DNA from 4 places in the Pedobacter sp. SG908 genome. Region 1 is predicted to be linked to each of the others. Evidence: riboswitches for the same ligand, from Rfam matches in the RefSeq annotation. Region 1 holds a riboswitch; each other region holds the start of a gene.
The links. A riboswitch is a leader RNA that binds a small molecule or an ion and turns the genes downstream of it on or off. The one in region 1 is predicted to bind S-adenosylmethionine.
Positions count from the first base shown of each region.

Region 1 (4,972 bases):
TTTAGGCCCGTTTAAAGCTATGAAAGATGAAGCTACAACTGTGGTAGCAATAAGTGCAATCGTTTTATACTGTAACATGTTATATATGGTATTTAGTTTTGGTGGTTTAGTTATTTTCCATTTGCTTGTGCCTCAAAATAGGCTGCTGATGGTACTGGTTCTGCGATTAATTCATCCAGAACTTTATTGAATTTTTTCTCGTAATCATCGTAATATTTACCTGTAACGGTACCAGTGTAACCCGTGTATATTTCGCGTACTTCTCCTTTTCTATCGATAATAATGGTGGTTGGATAAGCAATGAATTTGTTTAATGCCGGAAGTTTATCGGCAACCAATCTTTTATCGGCCAATCCGCCAAATAGGATATCGTATTTAATGTTGTATTTATCGCGAAGCTTTCCAAGTGTATATTTTCCATACTCAAGATCATCTTTCTGCTCGAAACCAATGGCGATGGCTTCTACCCCTCTTTTCGAATTTTTATTGAACCAAGGAGAAAGGAATACGGTTTGGTCGGTACAGTTGGGGCACCAGGTACCCACCAGTTCTACAATCACAACCTTGCCTTTATATTTATCATCAGTTAACGAAACAGGTTTGCCATTCAGATCGGGAAAAGTAAAAGCAAGTTTTTTAACACCTTCCTTTAAATGTGTTAGTTTATAAGGATCTGGCAATTCTGCCTTACTGTCTTTTACGCCGGTAAACTTTAAGTTATCGTAAATGCCCTGGCTAATTTCACCCGAAAGTGTACCGTCTTCGTTAATGGTACCCTTATAAATTTTAGGGCTTGGTCCACTAAAACCAGAAAGTACAAATTGGTTTCCCTGTACGGTACCTTCAAGCTCACGGCTATCGCCGGTTACCTGCATAATTACACCAGTAAGTTTATTTCCTTCTTGTTTTAATATGGCAACTTTGTTTGGAACAGCTTCTTTAGAAAAACCTTTAAACTCCCATTTACCAGTTAAATTGGCAACAGGTGCAACGTCTTTTCCCGGCTCAACAAAACGGTAAGATTTACCTTGCTCTGCAGTAAAAGGCAAAGCATTGCCCTGCAAACCCGGCACCAGGCTTCTATATTCGCCAGAGATCCGGCCATCACTTTCAATTTTGGCCACCAAAGCTGCATCGTAAGTATTCATTTTGATAAATAGTGAATCCTGTCCCAGGTATTTGATGTGGAAATCGTCTCTCCGCGTACCGTTTAACAGCGTAAACGTGGCATGCGCTGCATCTTTTCCTTTCAATTCGAAATTAAAAGGCACTTCTGTTTCAGCTACCTTAAAAACACCGCGCCAAATTCCTTCTTTTATAAATTTTTTGGCTGTTTTCGGTTCTTCATGCACCTTATTTACAGCAAAGGCTGTTGTAGAAATGAGCGATGCCAGTGCCAGCACCTGCATTTTAGCAAAGTAAGTTTTCATCTTGTATAGTTTTAAGTGTAGGTTAAAATATAGGCTGCAATGAAATACAGCCTAATATTTTGTTTATACTTAGTTTAGGTTATTTACTTTTTAGTGTTTCTGCTGAAGCCAGTTTTTCGGGTACTGGTTCAGCAATCAGCTCGTCGAGCACTTTGTTAAATTTGGTTTCGTAATCGTTAAAGTATTTTCCGGTTACGGTGCCTGTATAGCCGGTATAAATTTCTCTTACATTTCCTTTTCTATCGATAATGATGGTTGTTGGAAAAGCAATGAATTTATTTAGCGCAGGCAGTTTTTCAGCCACTACTTTTTTATCGGCAATGCCACCAAACAGGATATCGTAAGTGATACCATATTTCTCTTTCAATTTACCCAACGTGTACTTGGCATATTCGAGATCATCTTTTTGTTCGAAACCAATCGCAATGGCTTCCACGCCTCGTTTTTGGTTCTTTTTAAACCATGGCGAAAGAAAAACCGTTTGATCGGTACAATTTGGGCACCAGGTACCAATCGTTTCAATAATTACGACCTTACCTTTGTATTTATCGTCGCTCAAGGAAACATTTTTCCCTGTTAGATCTGGAAAGGTAAAATCAAGTTTTTTATAACCTTCTTTAAGAAAAGTAAGCTTGTAAGGATCAGGAAGCTCGGCATTTTCGTTGCGCTGGCCATCAAATTTCAGGTTTTTATAAATTCCGAAACCCTGTTCGCCAGTAATGCTGTTATCGTCGTTAATTTTTCCTTTTACAATAAAAGGGCTTGGTCCGGTAAAGCCAGACAACTCAAATTCATCACCCTGTACAGTACCTTCAAGCTCCCGTGTATCGCCCACAACAGTCATGATTACTCCGGTAAGTTTATTTCCATTCTGCTTTAATAAAGCAATAGATGCTGGTACAGCTTCTTTGGTATAGGTTTTTATTTCCCACTTGCCAGAGATATTGTGTTTTGGTGCGATATCTTTTCCAGGTTCTACAAAGCGGTAATTTTTACCATGCTCTGCTACAAAGGGAAGTGAATTGCCCCTGAAACCAGGTACCAGACTGCGGTATTCGCCTGATAAAGTGCCATCAGTTTCTATTTTTGCCACCAAAGCAGCATCGTAAGTATTCATTTTTACATAGATGGAATCATCGCCACGTCGTTCAACATGAAAATCATCACGTCTGGAGCCATTAATTAAGGTTAAAATTGCTGTTTGAGGGTTTTTACCTTTTAATTCGAAATTAAACGGCACTTTTGATTCGCTTACATTAAACTCACCCCTCCAAATCCCTTCTTTTGGGAATGGTTTTGCCACCCTGGCTGATGCAATGCCTCCCAGTAACAGGACTGAGGTGGTTAGGCATGCAATTCTTGAGGAAATTTTCATTTTCATAATCATCATTATTAGTTAAACACTATCGTTTTAGAGTTTTTAATAACAAGGCACAATTTCTCCCACAGAAAACCATATAGCACAGATACAGGCTGTTTAAACAACTGTTATGCTTTTAATGAAATCCCTAACAGGAAACGTGAGTTTACTTGTTATTGGTTAATTTATAATCTATTGCTAGATCAGTTTGAGCACTTTTTCCTATGGAAAGTTGCTAGAAGTTCAACGAGTACTGACTCTCCCTTCTTCTGTATAAATCAACTAATTAATGGTGGTGAATTAATTAGAGTAATAACCTAAACTAGTGGTGGTGATTAGTTTGGGCTGTTCCTGATACCCCGGCAACTTATTGACTTAAATACATGACCACCATAATATTCTATCAAAAGGCCCCGGGGTACCAGGATTTTTAAATAAGAATATCTGAATGAAAACCTTTAACAGGTGATCTGTATCTTAGCTTATATTAGCGGCAACAGCAGTTATACTGATCTGAATAATTGATCAGGGGATATGGCTGAGGTTGTCTGCGGAGTTTCATCTTGAACGTAAATTTGCTAGTGAACTATTATTTTTTTTTGTAAATGTATAAACTTCGTTTAATTTAAACAAGTATTCCTATAGATTTTATAGACTTTATTAGTAAACAATTGATTTACAGAAATATAATTTACAATTAAAGAAGAAATTGGACTGAGGGAATTATGCAAGGGCATAGCATTAGGCCGTTCGGAGAGGCAGGTATCTTAACAAGAAAGCAAAAGAGTAGTGATGATAGGTATACGCGAATCGTCATTTCCTTTCGCTAAGCAAAGGAAATGACGACCGATTTTCTAAATCAGTCTTTGTTAACGCAGTCAAGAATCTTTAACCTTAATTTATTGAATACTAAAGTCATCTTGTAAATCTAGTTGCATCCGATAACTATCGGATCACGATGGCGAGTTGTATGCGAGTAATCGTCATCCTCACCTTGTTTCAGGATCTACCTGCAATTTATTTTAAATACACAAACAACTAAAAACCAATAAATTATACCATAAAACAAGCTCAACAATCAGAAATCTCACAAAAAAACTACTATTTCTATAGAAATTATAGTAATTAATTTTTACTTTTGCTGAGTCTTCTTCAAAAAGTGAATCTAAAGCTACTTGAAAAGACCATATAGTCATGTGGCCGAGTGGTTAGGTAAAGGTCTGCAAAACCTAGTACGGCGGTTCGATTCCGTCCATGACGTCTAATACTTATCAAGAAAGACGTAGGGAATGGCCCTTTGATGTCTTAGCAACCTGTTGCGTAACAAGGTGCTAATTCCTTCTGCAATGGCAGAAAAGATGAGTTTGAAAGCAGATTTCTTAACTGTTTTCGGCGAACAATCAATGGCCATCCCTTCCAAATTGGTAACCTAAACTTAATAATATGTCAGTTTATTTTGATTATCCATCCATCAGGGATTTTTTCGAGATCCACGGAAACACTTCCTGCGAAAAATTAGATGATTATGAACATTGTAAGGCAGAATCAGACCGGCTTTATAATGAACAGCTTAATGAGATCGATGAAGAAATTCTACATGATCAACCCAAAACCGACACCTAAAAATTATTCAAATCTTTTAAAAGCTCTCTTAAATAAACAAGCCTAAAATGTATTTAACACCACCTAGACTACTCATTCTACTTAAAACCTCGTTCATTATAGTTTTAACCTTTTTCCTCTTTTCACCCCAAACATGGGCACAATCGAAAGATCCATCCCCACTTAGTTTTCCTACACCTAAAAATATAGATCATATGCTGTTTTACCTCCAGCGTGATCCGAATACGAACACTTTAATTTATGCATTAAATCTCAAAGAAAACGGGACTATCAATACCGATGCTCCTATTCAGGTTTATTGGATCCGGTATGGTGAAAAAGGACAGAAAAAGGATCTCGGTTATATCCAACGCAAGTTTGCCTACGGTATCGACACGAAGGCCCTTGGAGCCGATAAATATGAATTTAGGTTTGTATCACACAAAAAATTACCATTTTACCTGCAAAAGTATAGCGATAAAAGCTATCACGTCTCGGTGACCATAAACAACCGAACCATTAGGGTTGCCCGATTATTTATCAGGATACAGGGTGGCAGTTTCTGGCTCCCAAATGTGAA
Region 1 covers NZ_JAAOYY010000001.1:1,004,131-1,009,102, reverse strand. Annotated here, with positions in the region: gene FHT21_RS04340 (YceI family protein) at 1-78, opposite strand, end outside; gene FHT21_RS04335 (TlpA disulfide reductase family protein) at 111-1,430, opposite strand; gene FHT21_RS04330 (TlpA disulfide reductase family protein) at 1,510-2,811, opposite strand; SAM riboswitch class I at 2,973-3,070, opposite strand; tRNA gene FHT21_RS04325 (tRNA-Cys) at 3,981-4,051, shown strand; SAM riboswitch class I at 4,056-4,155, shown strand; gene FHT21_RS04320 (hypothetical protein) at 4,234-4,413, shown strand; gene FHT21_RS04315 (DUF4833 domain-containing protein) at 4,461-4,972, shown strand, end outside.

Region 2 (4,972 bases), 960 kb from region 1:
TTCTAATCTTGTAAAAAGCACTACAGGCGATGTTACCCTGCCTATTAATCTATCAACAACTTTTTTTCGTGCTGAGGATGGGGGTTATCCCGGAGGGCACATGTATAGCAGGGTAAGCAATCCAAACCGGTCTGCTTTAGAAAACACTGTAGCCAAATTAGAATATGGCGAAGATGCGGCTGCTTTTTCTTCGGGAAATACCTGTGGTATGGTTTTATTTCAGGCCTTAAAGCCTGGTAGCCACATTATTGCACCTGATGATATGTATTGGGGTATTAAAAAGCAATTACTTACTATTTTTAACGATAGTTTGGAGTTTGATTTTATTGATCAGACTGATTTAAATCTGATACAATCGAGCATTAAACCTAATACCAAATTGATCTGGATCGAAACCCCATCCAATCCGTTATTAAAGGTTACCGATATCGAAGAGATTGCCAAAATAGCTAAAGCTAAAAACATCACCTTAGCCTGCGATAGTACCTTTGCTTCGCCTATTTTACAAAATCCGGTTTTATTAGGTGCTGATATTGTAATGCATAGCAGCACCAAATACCTGGGTGGTCATAGTGATGTGCTCGGCGGGATTTTAGTAACCGCTAAAAAAGACGAGTTATGGGAGAAAATCAAAAACATTCAGCAAACTGGTGGTGCGGTGCCTTCCCCTTTCGATTGTTTTCTCTTAACCAGAAGTATTAAAACCCTGGCTTATCGCATGAAAGGCCACTGTGAAAATGGAAAGATTATCGCTGACTATTTAAACGGACACCCGAATGTTGAAGCTGTTTTTTATCCTGGATTGGAAAATCACCCACAACACGCAATTGCAAAGAAACAAATGAAAGATTTTGGTGGGATGATGTCGTTCTTAGTTAAAGGAGATATTGAAGCTGCACATCAGGTGGTGAATAAGGTAAAGTTATTTGCGCAAGCGACGAGTTTAGGAGGTGTAGAGAGTTTAATTGAGCACCGCTATTCGGTGGAAGGCCCCGATAGCAAAACGCCAAAAAATTTACTTCGTATTTCTGTAGGCTTAGAGCATGTTGATGATATTATTGCCGATTTGGCACAGGCGCTGGGGTAAAATATAAAACCTATAAGGACTTAAAGACCTTATAGGTTTCTAGTTATTACGAATCTTTGTTTCTAAACCCGATTGCAGCGATATCCTTTTTGGCTGTCATCCTGAGCGAAGTCGAAGGGTAGCCAAAAGGGAGATAAAGCGTAAAGCGGGAATGCAATACCCTAAGGATTACAGAACCCTAATTTCCAAAACTTATTTAGGATTACAAATCGTGGTTAACTTCAAGGAATAATTTGCCTCCAAGGGCTCATTAGTCTGCGCTAAACGTTGCGATCCTGTATTGGCTGGGCAGGCAATATCTCCTGCTGCATCATAAACCAGCCTAGCTCCATTTGCCAATAATTCTTTTGGTACATATACCTGCACCTTGGTAATCGAATAACCAGAAGGAAAATAACGCACATAATAACCGTCAGGGTGTTTAGTCCAGATACCACTTGGCACATCGCTTCTTGGAGGAGCCATACCTGCTATAATGGCGTACTTTTCCATGTCGGCATAAGTATAATTTCCAGAAGCTACTAGTTGTCGAATATTATTTTCTGCTTCAAAAACGGCTCTCACGCCTGATGGTAACTGATCTTTAGCTTTTTCCATTACATCGAAAGGCAAAACACCTAAAGCACCTCCTTCTAATTGCGTAAGTTGTTTCGGTGTTAATAATTTTATCGCAGTAAGTTTAACCTGTCCATTGAAATCGGCAAATTTCGTTCTGGCAATAATGGTCCATAACAACGCCTGGATATCGTGTTGTTCAACATCAGGATGTTTTTCTGCACTTTTAAGTATAGAAACCACAATTTCTTCTTTCGGCCCTAAAACTGGGGCAAACATATATCCATCTCCTTTTGATGGCGCAAAAGTTCCGGCTTTTAGGCAGTAGCTTTTATTGGTCATTTCGTAAAGCCCCTCGCAAAGCACGAAACCGCCTTCTGGATTTTTAGGCAGTAAATACAAGGGCTGGGCTTTTAAATTTAATGAATTAATAAAATCAGGCTGTTTTTCGCCTTCTCTATTTACATCTTCAAAATTAGTGGTAATGGCAGCAGGTTGCTTTAAAAACTTGTCTACGCCTAATGCTTTAGCACCCTGGGCCGTGCCAACTTTTAGTAATTTGTCCTTCAAACCACCAAATTGGGCGTTTGCATTACTTAAACACATTGCAGTTAGTAGCAGGCCTAAACCTAAAGCTTTTATATTTTTCATCATGATTAAATTTAGATAGGTAACACAAACTTAGAATTTTAAGCGTTAATTTTATATTAAAAGTTTTAGTTTGGTATACCGCTACAAAAATACATTGCTCATTTTCAATGTGTTAGTTTAAATTCGAAATTTTATTTTGTCGATTAAAATTTAATTCAGACATTTGGAATATTATTTGGCGGAAAGCTAAATAAAAGTCAATCTTCACAGGTTGATTTATAAAGAAGTGGCGAGAGACTGGCTCGATGACCCACTGGCAACCCTCAGAAAGAGAAGGTGCCAATTCCTGACCGGATAACATGGTGTTATTTGGAGATATAAATTAGAACTGATGAAAACATTAAATCTTCAATCGCTGAGCGAACCAAAATCAAACCTTAACAAGTTAGAACGAGCTTCTATTTCTATTACTTGTTGTGATGTGCGCGCGATTGCTTGTATGTGCTGTTGCATACTGTAATTTAAAAATCTTCCTTTTTTGTTTCTTTCAAACTGGAAGGTCCCGAAAAATCGGGATACGCCTTGTTACATTTTACGATTGCCCAAAATCTTAATGCATTTACCCACTCAACAATTAAAAAAATAGATACTATGTCAACATCATATAAATTTGAAACTTTACAATTACACGCTGGCCAGGAAATAGATCCAACAACAGGTTCAAGGGCTGTTCCCATTTACCAAACCACTTCTTATGGTTTTAAAAACGCTGAGCATGGCGCAAATTTATTTGCCTTAAAAGAATTTGGCAATATCTACACCAGGATTATGAATCCTACCAACGATGTTTTCGAAAAACGTATCGCAGCTTTAGAAGGTGGTGTAGCTGCTTTGGCTGTGGCATCGGGGCAAGCTGCTCAATTTATAGCGTTAAATAACATATTGGAAGCTGGTGATAGCATTGTTTCTTCATCTCACATTTACGGTGGAACTTACAACCAATTTAAAGTAGCTTTTAAACGTTTGGGTATACATGTCGATTTTGCAAATCCAGATGTACCTGAAGAATTTGAAGCTAAAATTACCGATAAAACTAAAGCCATTTATCTCGAAACCATCGGAAATCCTGCGTTTAGCGTTCCCGATTTCGAAAAAATTGCTGCCATTGCAAAAAAATACGATCTCCCTTTAATAGTCGACAATACTTTTGGTGCAGGAGGTTATTTGTTTAAACCATTGGAACACGGTGCCAATATTGTTGTAGAATCTGCAACGAAATGGATCGGTGGCCATGGAACAAGCATTGGCGGAGTAATAGTTGACGGTGGAAATTACAACTGGGGCAATGGAAAATTCCCTCAGTTCTCTGAACCTTCTGAAGGTTATCATGGTTTGGTTTTTAGTGATGTTTTTGGTATTGGTGGACCATTTGGAAACATCCAGTTTATCATCCGTGCCCGTGTAGAGGGATTAAGAGATCTTGGACCTGCCCTATCGCCTTTCAATTCTTTTCTTTTATTACAAGGATTAGAAACATTATCGCTCCGCGTACAACGTCATGTAGATAATGCATTAGAATTGGCCACCTGGTTAGAAAACCATCCATTAGTTAAAGAAGTTCAGTACCCTGGCTTAGCCAGCAGTAAATACAATAACCTGGCTAAAAAATATTTAAGCAATGGTTTTGGCGCAGTTTTATCTTTCGAGTTAGCCGGAAGCAAAGAAAATGCAACACAGGTAATTGATAACTTAAAACTGGTATCGCACCTGGCCAATGTGGGTGATGCAAAAACGCTGATCATTCAACCTTCGGCCACAACACACCAACAATTAAGCGAAACGGAACAATTAGCTGCAGGTGTAAAACCGAATGCTTTAAGGGTATCAGTAGGCATTGAGCATATTGATGATATTAAAGCCGATTTCGAACAGGCATTTGCAACAATTAATGCTTCAGTTCCAACAGAGAGTTTACAAGCCTAACCGTTTATTCCGAATACAACAAAACAATGAGTACAGCATCAACATATCATTATAACAAACAGTTTAAATTAGAAAGCGGAAAAAAAATCCGTAACCTGCAAATTGCTTATCAAACTTATGGCAAATTAAATGCAAATAAAGATAATGTGATTTGGGTTTGCCATGCACTTACGGCCAATGCTGATGTTTTTGAATGGTGGGAAGGTTTGTTTGGTGAGAATGCTTTATTCAATCCGGAAGAGCATTATGTTGTTTGCGCTAATGTTTTAGGCTCGCATTATGGTAGTACAAACCCATTAAGTACCAATCCGGTAACGGGCTTACCTTATTACCTTTCTTTTCCGCAGTTTACCATCCGCGATTTAGTATCGGCACACCAGTTATTAGCTGCGCATTTAGGTATTAATTATATTAAATTATTAATCGGCGGTTCTTTAGGCGGGCAACAAGCTGTTGAATGGAGTATTTCGGAACCGAATAAAATCGAAAACCTGATCTTGATTGCCACCAATGCAGCACATTCTCCTTGGGGAATTGCTTTTAACGAAAGTCAGCGTTTGGCCATTACTACCGATAGAACTTTTTATGCCAACCAACCAAACGGTGGCAGTAAAGGTTTAAAAACAGCCCGTAGCATTGCACTATTAAGTTATAGAACCTACAGTGCTTACGGCAGTACACAGGTAGAAAGTGTAAACGACAAGACCGACAATTTCAGATCGTCTTCTTATCAGAACTATCAGGGAGAAAAACTGA
Region 2 covers NZ_JAAOYY010000001.1:1,960,153-1,965,124, reverse strand. Annotated here, with positions in the region: gene FHT21_RS08065 (aminotransferase class V-fold PLP-dependent enzyme) at 1-1,087, shown strand, start outside; gene FHT21_RS08060 (hypothetical protein) at 1,280-2,296, opposite strand; SAM riboswitch class I at 2,507-2,617, shown strand; gene FHT21_RS08055 (O-acetylhomoserine aminocarboxypropyltransferase/cysteine synthase) at 2,885-4,216, shown strand; gene metX (homoserine O-acetyltransferase) at 4,243-4,972, shown strand, end outside.
Region 2: linked by a shared signal. The riboswitch ahead of FHT21_RS08055 (O-acetylhomoserine aminocarboxypropyltransferase/cysteine synthase) and the one ahead of FHT21_RS04330 (TlpA disulfide reductase family protein) in region 1 are both predicted to bind S-adenosylmethionine.

Region 3 (4,972 bases), 1.5 Mb from region 1:
AGCACCCGGACTTAGCTGAGGATTTGCAACGACAATGTTAGGATATAACTTTTGCAGATCGGAACTGATGCTAAACGGCGCACCAAATGCATAAGTATTAATCAAACGGTAAGGATCGGCATCTTTACCAACTTTAGACCAACCTCCGCGTATTTTTAAATAGTTAAGAGCTTTGCTTTTAATATCGAACGCCTCGGTTGCTACAAAACTTCCATTAAATGATGGGTAAAAATAAGACCTGTTCTGCGCCGGCAAGGTAGATGACCAATCGTTACGGGCCGTAATGTTGGCAAAAAGGTAATTCCTGAAGCCAATCTGGCCAGAGGCATAAACACTATAAGATTTTAGTCTTGATAAATTATTTAATGAAATCAGGGGATCGCGAGAGTTTTTAAGGGTATAAAGTCCGGCGATGGCCAGTTTAGGTGCACTTTGATCGTTCTGCTCAATATATTGTCTACGGATGTTCCCACCACCTAACAATTCGAGGCTAAAATCATCATTCAACTGTTTGTTAAAGTTTAATGTCGCATCTGTATTATTTTCACTTACGGTAAAGGCACTCTCAGTATAAGAGCCGAAAGGTGTTCCATTGGTACCATAGGCAATCCTAACTTTACGTCTATCGTTGTAATAATCGGTCCCTGATCTGAAATTGAAATCAAGTCCATCAATAATCTTATAGTTAAGGGCTAAACTTCCAATAATCCGGCTACGGTTTTGCGATACTGTATTTTCGTATGCTACCCAATAAGGATTGCTGTAATAACTGTTGTTCCAGTTAAACGTTTTTCCATTTTCGTCCAAATAGTTTTTCAATTGGTTAATATCAACCTGACGGCCGAACCAGGTAAACTGCAACATCGTACTGGTTGATCTCGAACCGCCTGTTCCAGGTAAATTATCAGAGTTAAGTTTGCTATAATTTGCATTGGCAGTTAAGGTTAACTTCGGTGTTATTTTTAATGATGTATTGAACACAAAGGAATTTTTGCCCTGACCAGAGTTAGGTACTATCCCCACCTGTTTTAGGTTATTATATGATATCCGGTAATCATATTTTTCACCAGCATCTGCAACCGATACCCCATTGTTCAATGAATATCCTGTTTGAAAGAAATCGCGCACATTATCGGGATGTGCCACAAAAGGAACGGCTACTCCCTTCGAAAAAAATTGTGGAATTAGTCTTCCATCCAATTTAGGACCCCAGCTTTCATCTACGCCATCGTTAATGCCTTTACCTGCACCGTCTACGTAACTAAACTTGCCTTCCGATCCCTGACCGAAAGCATTTTGATAAACGGGCAGGGTAAGTAAAGTTTCTAAAACAGCATTCGAATTGATGGCAATGCCTAATCCTTTTTTCGATTTACCCGTTTTGGTTTTAATGAGTATAACGCCTGCTGCAGCCCTCGAGCCATATAGCGCCGCGGCATTTGGTCCTTTTAACACACTCATCGATTCTATATCTTCCGGATTGATATCTGAAATGGTATTGGCATAATCTCTTGCCCCAGCCGAATTTAACTGAGAGTTATCTACCGGAATCCCATCAACTACAAATAATGGCTGGTTATTTCCTGCAATGGAAGTTTCTCCCCTAATAACCACTCGTGACGACCCCATACTCCCCTGGCTGTTAGTTACCCGTACACCAGCTATTTTTCCGGCCAGTGCATTTACCAGGTTGGATTCTTTAGCTTCAGCCAAATCCTGTCCTTTTAATTCCTGAACAGCATAACCTAGCGATTTTTTCTGTCGCGAAATACCCAATGCCGTAACCACTACCTCATCCAACGCATTATCGCTTGATTGAAGAATGACCGAAACTGGGTCTGCGTTTTTATTGATTTGTATTTCCTGACTCTTAAAACCGATATAAGAAAATACCAATGTGCCCTTATCTGGTGCACTAATAGAGAAAGCTCCTTTTGCATCAGAAATGGTGGCCTGTTTGGTTTCTTTTATTAATATGGAAACACCTGGGAGTGTTTCACCATCTGCCGACTTTACAGTTCCGGTAACCGTGACATCTTGAGCGGAAAGCTTTTGTGCTATGAGGAGCAAAAAGATAAGCGCTATTGATTTTAAATTTTTAAGCATATTGTGTAGTTAATTAGTTAATAAGGGATAATAATTTTGGGCAAAACAATTCCTAACGGTTAATAACCGTGTTTTATAAGAAAACAAAGGAATGGTTAGATCAAAAAAGCCTGTTAAATGGAGCGATTTTAACAGGGCATGCGCATTCGGAAGTATGCACTAAGGTTTACATCAATAGCTTTTAGCTTGTCTGTTTTTTTCATCTGAATAATTTTCTTTAAACCGTATTTACTTTTCAAGCGTGCATCAGGGCAAAAAAAAAGCACCCCATAAATCAGAAGTGCTCCATATATTCTTATAAGGATAACGCAAACAACTGACTTAACTACCCCAGATTCATCTGAGATGGAATTAGCACCATTTCTAAAAATTAGATGGTTGCTAAGGCTTCATAGGGCCATTCCCTCCGCCTTTCTTGATAAGTATTTTAAAATAACTGGGGCAAAGGTATAATTAATTCCATTTATCCTATAGTTTTTATAGATTTTTATTGAAATATTTTTTCTTTGGCAATTACATCCATATCTTTGTCTACTAATTTAGTCGATAAATATACATCCCCAATGAAACTAAAATCCATTTTAGCAGCCGTATTGGCCATATCAACAACTTTTATCTATGCCCAGGAACATAATACTTTACCCAATCAGGTAGTAAAACTCAACAAAATAAAATCAAAAGCCTTTGTTGCCCTCGGCAATTGGCGCGGCATAGCGAAAGTAAAGGAAGGTCTGGAAATTCCTTTTAATTTCGAGATCAATGAAAAAAGCGGTCAACAGAAATTATATTTCCGCAATGCCGAAGAAAGTTTCGAAGGTGGTCTGGTAAAACAGACTGCTGATTCACTTTTCGTAAAACTGGATCAGTTTGATAACGAACTCGCATTTGCAATAGATGGCGATCATTTATCTGGTACATTAAGAAAGCAAGATAAAACTGGCCAACCTTTGGTAATTATTGCTGAACGAAAAAATTATCGTTTTAAAACGGCAGATAAACCAGCAACAGCAGACTATTCTGGTAGTTATGATGTGGTTTTTAAATCGCCAAATGGTAAAGAAGAAAAAACAGTAGGTTTATTTAAGCAAACGGGAAACAAACTTACGGGTACTTTTCTACGCGTAACAGGCGATTCGCGCTATCTGGAGGGTGTTGTGGAAGGAAATGAGTTTCAACTTTCTAGTTTTATTGGCTCATCTCCTGCCTATTATAAAGGAACTTTCCAGTCAGATGGCTCATTAACCGGTGAAATTTTAGGTGCAAGGGGAAGCCAGTCTTTTACCGGGACCAAAAATAAAGATGCTGCCCTGCCTGATCCTTATAAACTCACCTACCTTAAAAAAGGATATAAAACACTTGATTTTAGCTTTCCTGATATCAACGGGAAAAAGATTTCGCTAAAAGATGAGAAGTATAAAAACAAAGTGGTGATTTTGACCATCACCGGAAGCTGGTGCCCTAACTGTGTTGACGAAGCTACCTTTTTGGCGCCATGGTACAAAAAGAACAAAAACCGCGGTGTAGAAATTATCGCTTTACATTACGAACGCTCAACCGAACCTGAATATGCAAAAAAGGTGATGACACGTTTCCGCGAACGTTTTGGAATTGATTACGACCAGGTTATTGCAGGTACTGCCGATAAACAGGTTGTATCCGAATCGTTGCCTGCACTCGATTCTTTTTTATCGTTCCCAACCACGATAATAATTGATAAACAAGGTAATGTAGCCCAGATCCATACTGGTTTTAATGGCCCGGCCACTGGTAAGTTTTATGATGAGTTTATTAAAGAATTTAATACAGAAATTGATACGCTATTGAAGAAATAGGCATAGCACTCTCATTTCTTATCGGTTGGTGTCTCACCAACCGAAATAAAGCGTTGGTCGGTGAGACACCGACCAATAGAACTTCCTTGATTTCCGTGCTTCCGTGGCAAATTAAATGGTAGCACAGGCAAGCCGCTCCAAATAATAAATAATAATGCATAATGTATCGTTTTTGGAAAGCAGGTTTAGCGCACTTCAGTTCGGGCAGTCCTTCTTTCCTCTTCTATCTTTTTGCGAATGTTATTGCTGTTTGTTTGGCTCGGCAGCAAAAAGGATAGCCGCTACAATAAGGTTTATTTAACAAAGGTTTGTACAAGGAACAAAATAGCGTTTTACATTTTGTTCTTAGTAGCAACTGTGTTTTTAGCCCCGGGCAAAGCGGCATCCCTGAAGCACAGCGGAGGGATACAGCAAAGAACGGGAAATAACATTAATAGTAGCTCAGCCTTTGCGCTCCAGAAATTAATTTTACTTTTTTTTAGTAAAGCAGGTGTAATGCCTATCGGCTACGGCAGTCCTTCTTTCCGCTTCTATCTTTTTGCGAATGTTATTGCTGTTTGTTTGGCCCTGCAGCAAAAAGGATAGCCGCTACAATAAGGTTTATTTAACAAAGGTTTGTACAAGGAACAAAATAGCGTTTTACATTTTGTTCTTAGTAGTAACTGCATTTTTAGCCCCGGGCGAAGCGGCATCCCTGAAGCACATCGGAGGGATACAGCGGAGAACGGGAACAAACTTTAATAATTACCCCTGACATTGCGCTTCAAAAATATATACCGTCCCCTTTTTGGAAAGCAGTGTTAGCACGCTTCGGTTTAGGCAGTCCTTCTTTCCGCTCCTATCTTTTTGCGAATGTTATTGCTGTTTGTTTGGCCCTGCAGCAAAAAGGATAGCCGCTGCAATAAGGTTTATTTAACCTGGGCCAGTGCACCAAAAATAGATAAAGGAATTTAAATAAAGATTCTTCGACAGACTCTCCGTAGGAGTCCTTTGGACAGAATGACAACCTTTACTGACTGCTTCAGTGGCAAAAG
Region 3 covers NZ_JAAOYY010000001.1:2,549,399-2,554,370, forward strand. Annotated here, with positions in the region: gene FHT21_RS10420 (SusC/RagA family TonB-linked outer membrane protein) at 1-2,106, opposite strand, end outside; SAM riboswitch class I at 2,425-2,531, opposite strand; gene FHT21_RS10425 (TlpA disulfide reductase family protein) at 2,670-3,938, shown strand.
Region 3: linked by a shared signal. The riboswitch ahead of FHT21_RS10420 (SusC/RagA family TonB-linked outer membrane protein) and the one ahead of FHT21_RS04330 (TlpA disulfide reductase family protein) in region 1 are both predicted to bind S-adenosylmethionine.

Region 4 (4,972 bases), on a different contig from region 1:
TCTTCAGGAATTTGAGATTAATGAAAAAGATTGTTTAGTTGGCCTGGCAGCATCGGGTACTACCCCGTACGTCATCGGTGGTTTAAACACGGCACGCAAGCATGGCATTTTAACCGGCTGTATTGTTTGCAATACCGGTGGGCCAATAGCTGCCGAATCTGATTTTCCAGTTGAAGTAGTAGTAGGGCCTGAGTTTATTACCGGTTCTACCCGGATGAAATCGGGTACGGCGCAAAAGATGGTATTAAACATGTTAAGCACTACTGTTATGGTTCAGTTGGGGCGTGTAGTTGGCAATAAAATGGTCGATATGCAGTTAACCAATCATAAGCTGGTAGACCGTGGTACACAAATGGTTGCCGATGAACTGAATATAGGCTATGAAGAAGCAGCAGAGTTATTAACCCGTTATGGAAGTGTGCGTAAAGCAGTTGAAGCCGGACATTAAGAAATGAGAGAATGCTTGAGTGATAGAATTAGAGGGTGATTGAATTCAGCAGCAGTATCAAACATTCACTCATTCAAAACTCACTCATTCAATAATTAAAAAGAAGCATGCACGAAATTGAGCCTTATTATCAGTGGAGAGATGATTATATTTCGGCAGAAGATGAGCGTTCGCCATTTTACAATACCGAATATTCGGAACTTTACTTCGATAAGCAGATTTATAACTTTTTACTGCACCCACAATGGGATGAGTTCGGCTCGAATACCTTGTACATGAAGGTGTTGTACGTTGATTATGACCGCAGTTATGCCATTATAGAGTTTATAGGGGAATGGAACGATGCCATTAATAACGATATTATGCTGCTGAAACGCGATATTTTAGAGCTGATGATGGACGAAGGCATTAATAAATTTATCCTGATCGGTGAAAATGTGCTTAATTTTCATGCCTCTGATGACAGTTATTATGAAGAGTGGTTTCAGGAAGTAGAAGATGGCTGGATTGTTGGGGTAAATTTTCAGGAACACGTAATCACCGAGTTTCGCGATAATAACATCGATTATTACATTAACTTTGGTGGTGCATTTGACAATCTGCCATGGCGCACACTAAAACCACTACAGTTCTTTAAAAAAGTTGAAGAACTGCTGACAAAAAGATTAAACTAAATATTTATTTTTATATAGTTAAATACACAAATTTAAAATGGAACAACAAAATTATCAATATCAAGACAACAGTGTTTTTGTACAGGAAAAATCTGCATCTAAACGTTTCTTTGGAAATGTTTTCTTATGGATGTTTGTGGCATTAACTGTTTCAACAGTTGCAGCTTACTTTATCGCCAGCACACCGGAAGTATTGAATTATCTTTTATCTTATAACCCACAAACAGGTAAGGGTGGCTTTACTGTGTTAGGTTACATTGCAATATTTGCACCACTAGGGCTAGTATTCCTGATGGGGGCCGGTATGCAACGAATGTCTTATCAGGCGTTAATAGGCGTGTTTTTGCTTTATTCTGTATTAACAGGAGTAATGCTCAGTTTCATCTTGTTAACCTATTCTTTACCATCAGTGGTAATTAGTTTTGCCGCAGCAGCCGCGATATTTGCAGTAATGGCAATAATGGGATATACTACAGATACAGATTTGAGTAAGTTTGGCCCAATATTATTTGCCGGTGTAATCGGTTTAGTGATCATTAGCGTTATCAATATGTTTTTGGGAAGCTCAACATTAGGTTATATTATGGGATTTATCGGAGTGGCGATTTTTACTGCATTAACTGCATATAAAGTTCAGGAGCTTAAAAGAATAGGTGAAGGTTTGGATGAAAATGGAAACACTTTAGGCGTAAATGAAAGCAAAAAATTAGCAATCATGGGTGCGCTTTCACTTTACATTACTTTTATTAACTTGTTTTTATCACTATTGCGTATTTTCGGTAACAGAAGATAATCTCCAGAAACAGAACAATATTCTTAATTCTTAAGGCCGCGCAGTTTTGCGTGGCCTTTGTAATTTTATTTGGTAGCAATGCGATAAATTTTGGAATTGATGTTGCTTTGTTGCATTTTTGTATGCTTATTAAGAAAGACGGAGGGATTAGACCCAACGAAGTCTTAGCAACCTGTAACCTACAAGGTGCTAAATTCTATTCTGCAAATAGCGGAAACAGATAAGTTTAGGATTACGATTCACGTACCAACTTTTTAAATAAGCCTTTTAGAGACTTGAGACTATAGATTTGAGATTTGAGACATTGCGTCTTATCCATGCTCATATCTAACATCTCATATCTCAAATCTTACAACAAGAATGAGCATAAGAGAAGAATTAGAAAAACGTATTTTGGTGATTGATGGTGCAATGGGTACCATGATTCAGCGATATACCCTAACCGAAGAAGATTTTAGAGGGGAACGATTTAAAAACCATCCCTGTGATGTAAAAGGCAATAACGATTTGCTCAACATCACACGTCCGGATATTATTAAAACAATACACCTGGAGTACCTGGCTGCTGGTGCCGATATCATCGAAACTAATACATTCAGTACACAGCGCATTTCCATGGCCGATTACCAGATGGAAGACCTTTCTTACGAGATGAGTTTTGAAGGTGCACGTGTGGCAAAAGAAGCCGTAAACGAATTTATGGCTGCAAATCCAGATCGTAAATGCTTTGTGGCCGGTGCTATTGGCCCAACCAACCGTACCCTTTCCATGTCGCCAAATGTAAACGACCCTGGTTTTAGGGCGGTTTATTTTGATGAACTGGAAGCAGCTTATTACGAACAGGTACGTGGTTTGGTAGATGGTGGTTCTGATGTATTATTAATCGAAACCATTTTCGATACGTTAAATGCTAAAGTGGCTATTGTGGCCATTAAAAAATATGAAGAGGTAATTGGCCGTAAACTGGAGATCATGATTTCTGGTACTATTACAGATGCCTCTGGAAGAACGCTTTCAGGCCAAACAGCCGAAGCTTTTTTAAACTCTGTAATGCATGCTAAACCATTAAGTATTGGTTTTAACTGTGCTTTGGGAGCTAAAGAAATGCGTCCGCATATTGAGGAGCTTGCCGCAAAAGCAGGTTGTTATGTTTCGGCCTATCCAAATGCAGGTTTACCAAATGAGTTTGGAGCTTATGATGAGCAACCGCATGAAACGGCACATTTGGTAGACGATTTTATTGCATCAGGTTTTGTGAACATTGTGGGTGGCTGTTGTGGTACCACGCCAGAGCATATTGGTTGTATTGCTAAAAATGCGAGGAAAGCCGAGCCGAGGAAAGTACCAGTGCTTGAGCCTTACATGCGTTTAAGCGGATTGGAACCGGTAACCATCACTCCAGAAAGCATTTTCGTCAATATTGGTGAAAGAACAAATATTACCGGATCCCCTAAATTCTCTAAACTGATCTTAGGCGGTGATTATGAAGCTGCATTGGCTGTTGCCTTACAACAGGTTGAGGGCGGTGCGCAGGTAATCGATGTGAACATGGACGAAGGGATGTTGGATTCGGAAGCGGCAATGACCAAATTCTTAAACCTCATTGCCTCTGAACCTGATATTGCTAAATTGCCCATCATGGTCGATTCATCCAAATGGTCGGTTATTGAAAACGGCTTAAAATGTTTACAGGGAAAAGGGATTGTAAACTCCATCTCCTTAAAGGAAGGGGAGGAGAAATTCCGCGAAAGCGCCCGCAAAATTATGCAATATGGTGCTGCGGTAGTAGTAATGGCTTTTGATGAGCAGGGACAGGCTGATAATTACGAGCGTAGAAAGGAAATTTGCAAAAGAAGTTACGATATCCTGGTGAATGAAATTGGTTTCCCGGCAGAGGATATTATTTTCGATCCGAATATCTTAACCGTTGCAACAGGATTGGAAGAGCATAATAATTATGCAGTCGATTTTATAAATGCCACCCGTTGGATTAAAGAAAACCTGCCTCATGCTAAAGTGAGTGGAGGGGTTTCTAACATTTCGTTCTCTTTTAGGGGAAATAATGTAGTGCGAGAAGCCATGCACTCGGCATTTCTTTACCATGCCATTCAGGCTGGTTTAGATATGGGAATTGTAAATGCGGGGATGTTGGAGGTTTACCAGGAAATTCCACCCGAACTACTAGAAAGGGTAGAAGATGTGCTCTTAAACCGAAGGGAAGATGCAACAGAGCGTTTGGTAGAATATGCTGATACCGTAAAATCGAAAGGTAAAGAGGTGGTTAAAGATGAAGAGTGGAGAAAAGGCTCTGTTGAAGAGAGATTATCTCATTCTTTGGTTAAAGGAATTGTAGAATACCTGGATGATGATGTAGAGGAGGCCAGACAAAAATATGCCCGCCCGATTCAGGTAATCGAGGGGCCGTTGATGGACGGGATGAATATTGTGGGTGATTTATTCGGTGCCGGAAAAATGTTCTTGCCCCAGGTGGTTAAATCGGCAAGGGTAATGAAAAAAGCCGTAGCCTATTTATTGCCATTTATAGAACAGGAGAAACTGGATAATCCCGATCAGGATCAAAACTCTTCCGCAGGAAAAGTATTAATGGCCACTGTTAAGGGCGATGTGCACGATATAGGAAAAAATATTGTGGGCGTGGTTTTAGCCTGTAACAACTTCGAAATTGTTGATATGGGCGTGATGGTTCCTGCGCAGGAGATCATTAAAAAAGCCAAGGAAATAAATGCCGATATTATTGGCTTAAGCGGTTTAATTACACCATCACTTGATGAAATGGTTCACTTTGCAAAAGAAATGGAACGCGAAGGCTTTACCATTCCATTAATTATCGGCGGTGCAACTACCTCAAGGATCCACGCGGCAGTAAAAGTAGCACCAAATTACTCTGGACCTGCTATCCACGTGTTAGATGCTTCCAGAAGCGTTACGGTTTGCAGTACTTTAATGAATCCAGATACCAGAGACGAATATATTGCAGGTATCAGGGCCGAATATGATAAAGCCCGTGAAGCGCATTTAAACAAACGATCGGATAAA
Region 4 covers NZ_JAAOYY010000002.1:894,927-899,898, forward strand. Annotated here, with positions in the region: gene murQ (N-acetylmuramic acid 6-phosphate etherase) at 1-448, shown strand, start outside; gene FHT21_RS18850 (hypothetical protein) at 556-1,122, shown strand; gene FHT21_RS18855 (Bax inhibitor-1/YccA family protein) at 1,160-1,915, shown strand; SAM riboswitch class I at 2,039-2,142, shown strand; gene metH (methionine synthase) at 2,276-4,972, shown strand, end outside.
Region 4: linked by a shared signal. The riboswitch ahead of metH (methionine synthase) and the one ahead of FHT21_RS04330 (TlpA disulfide reductase family protein) in region 1 are both predicted to bind S-adenosylmethionine.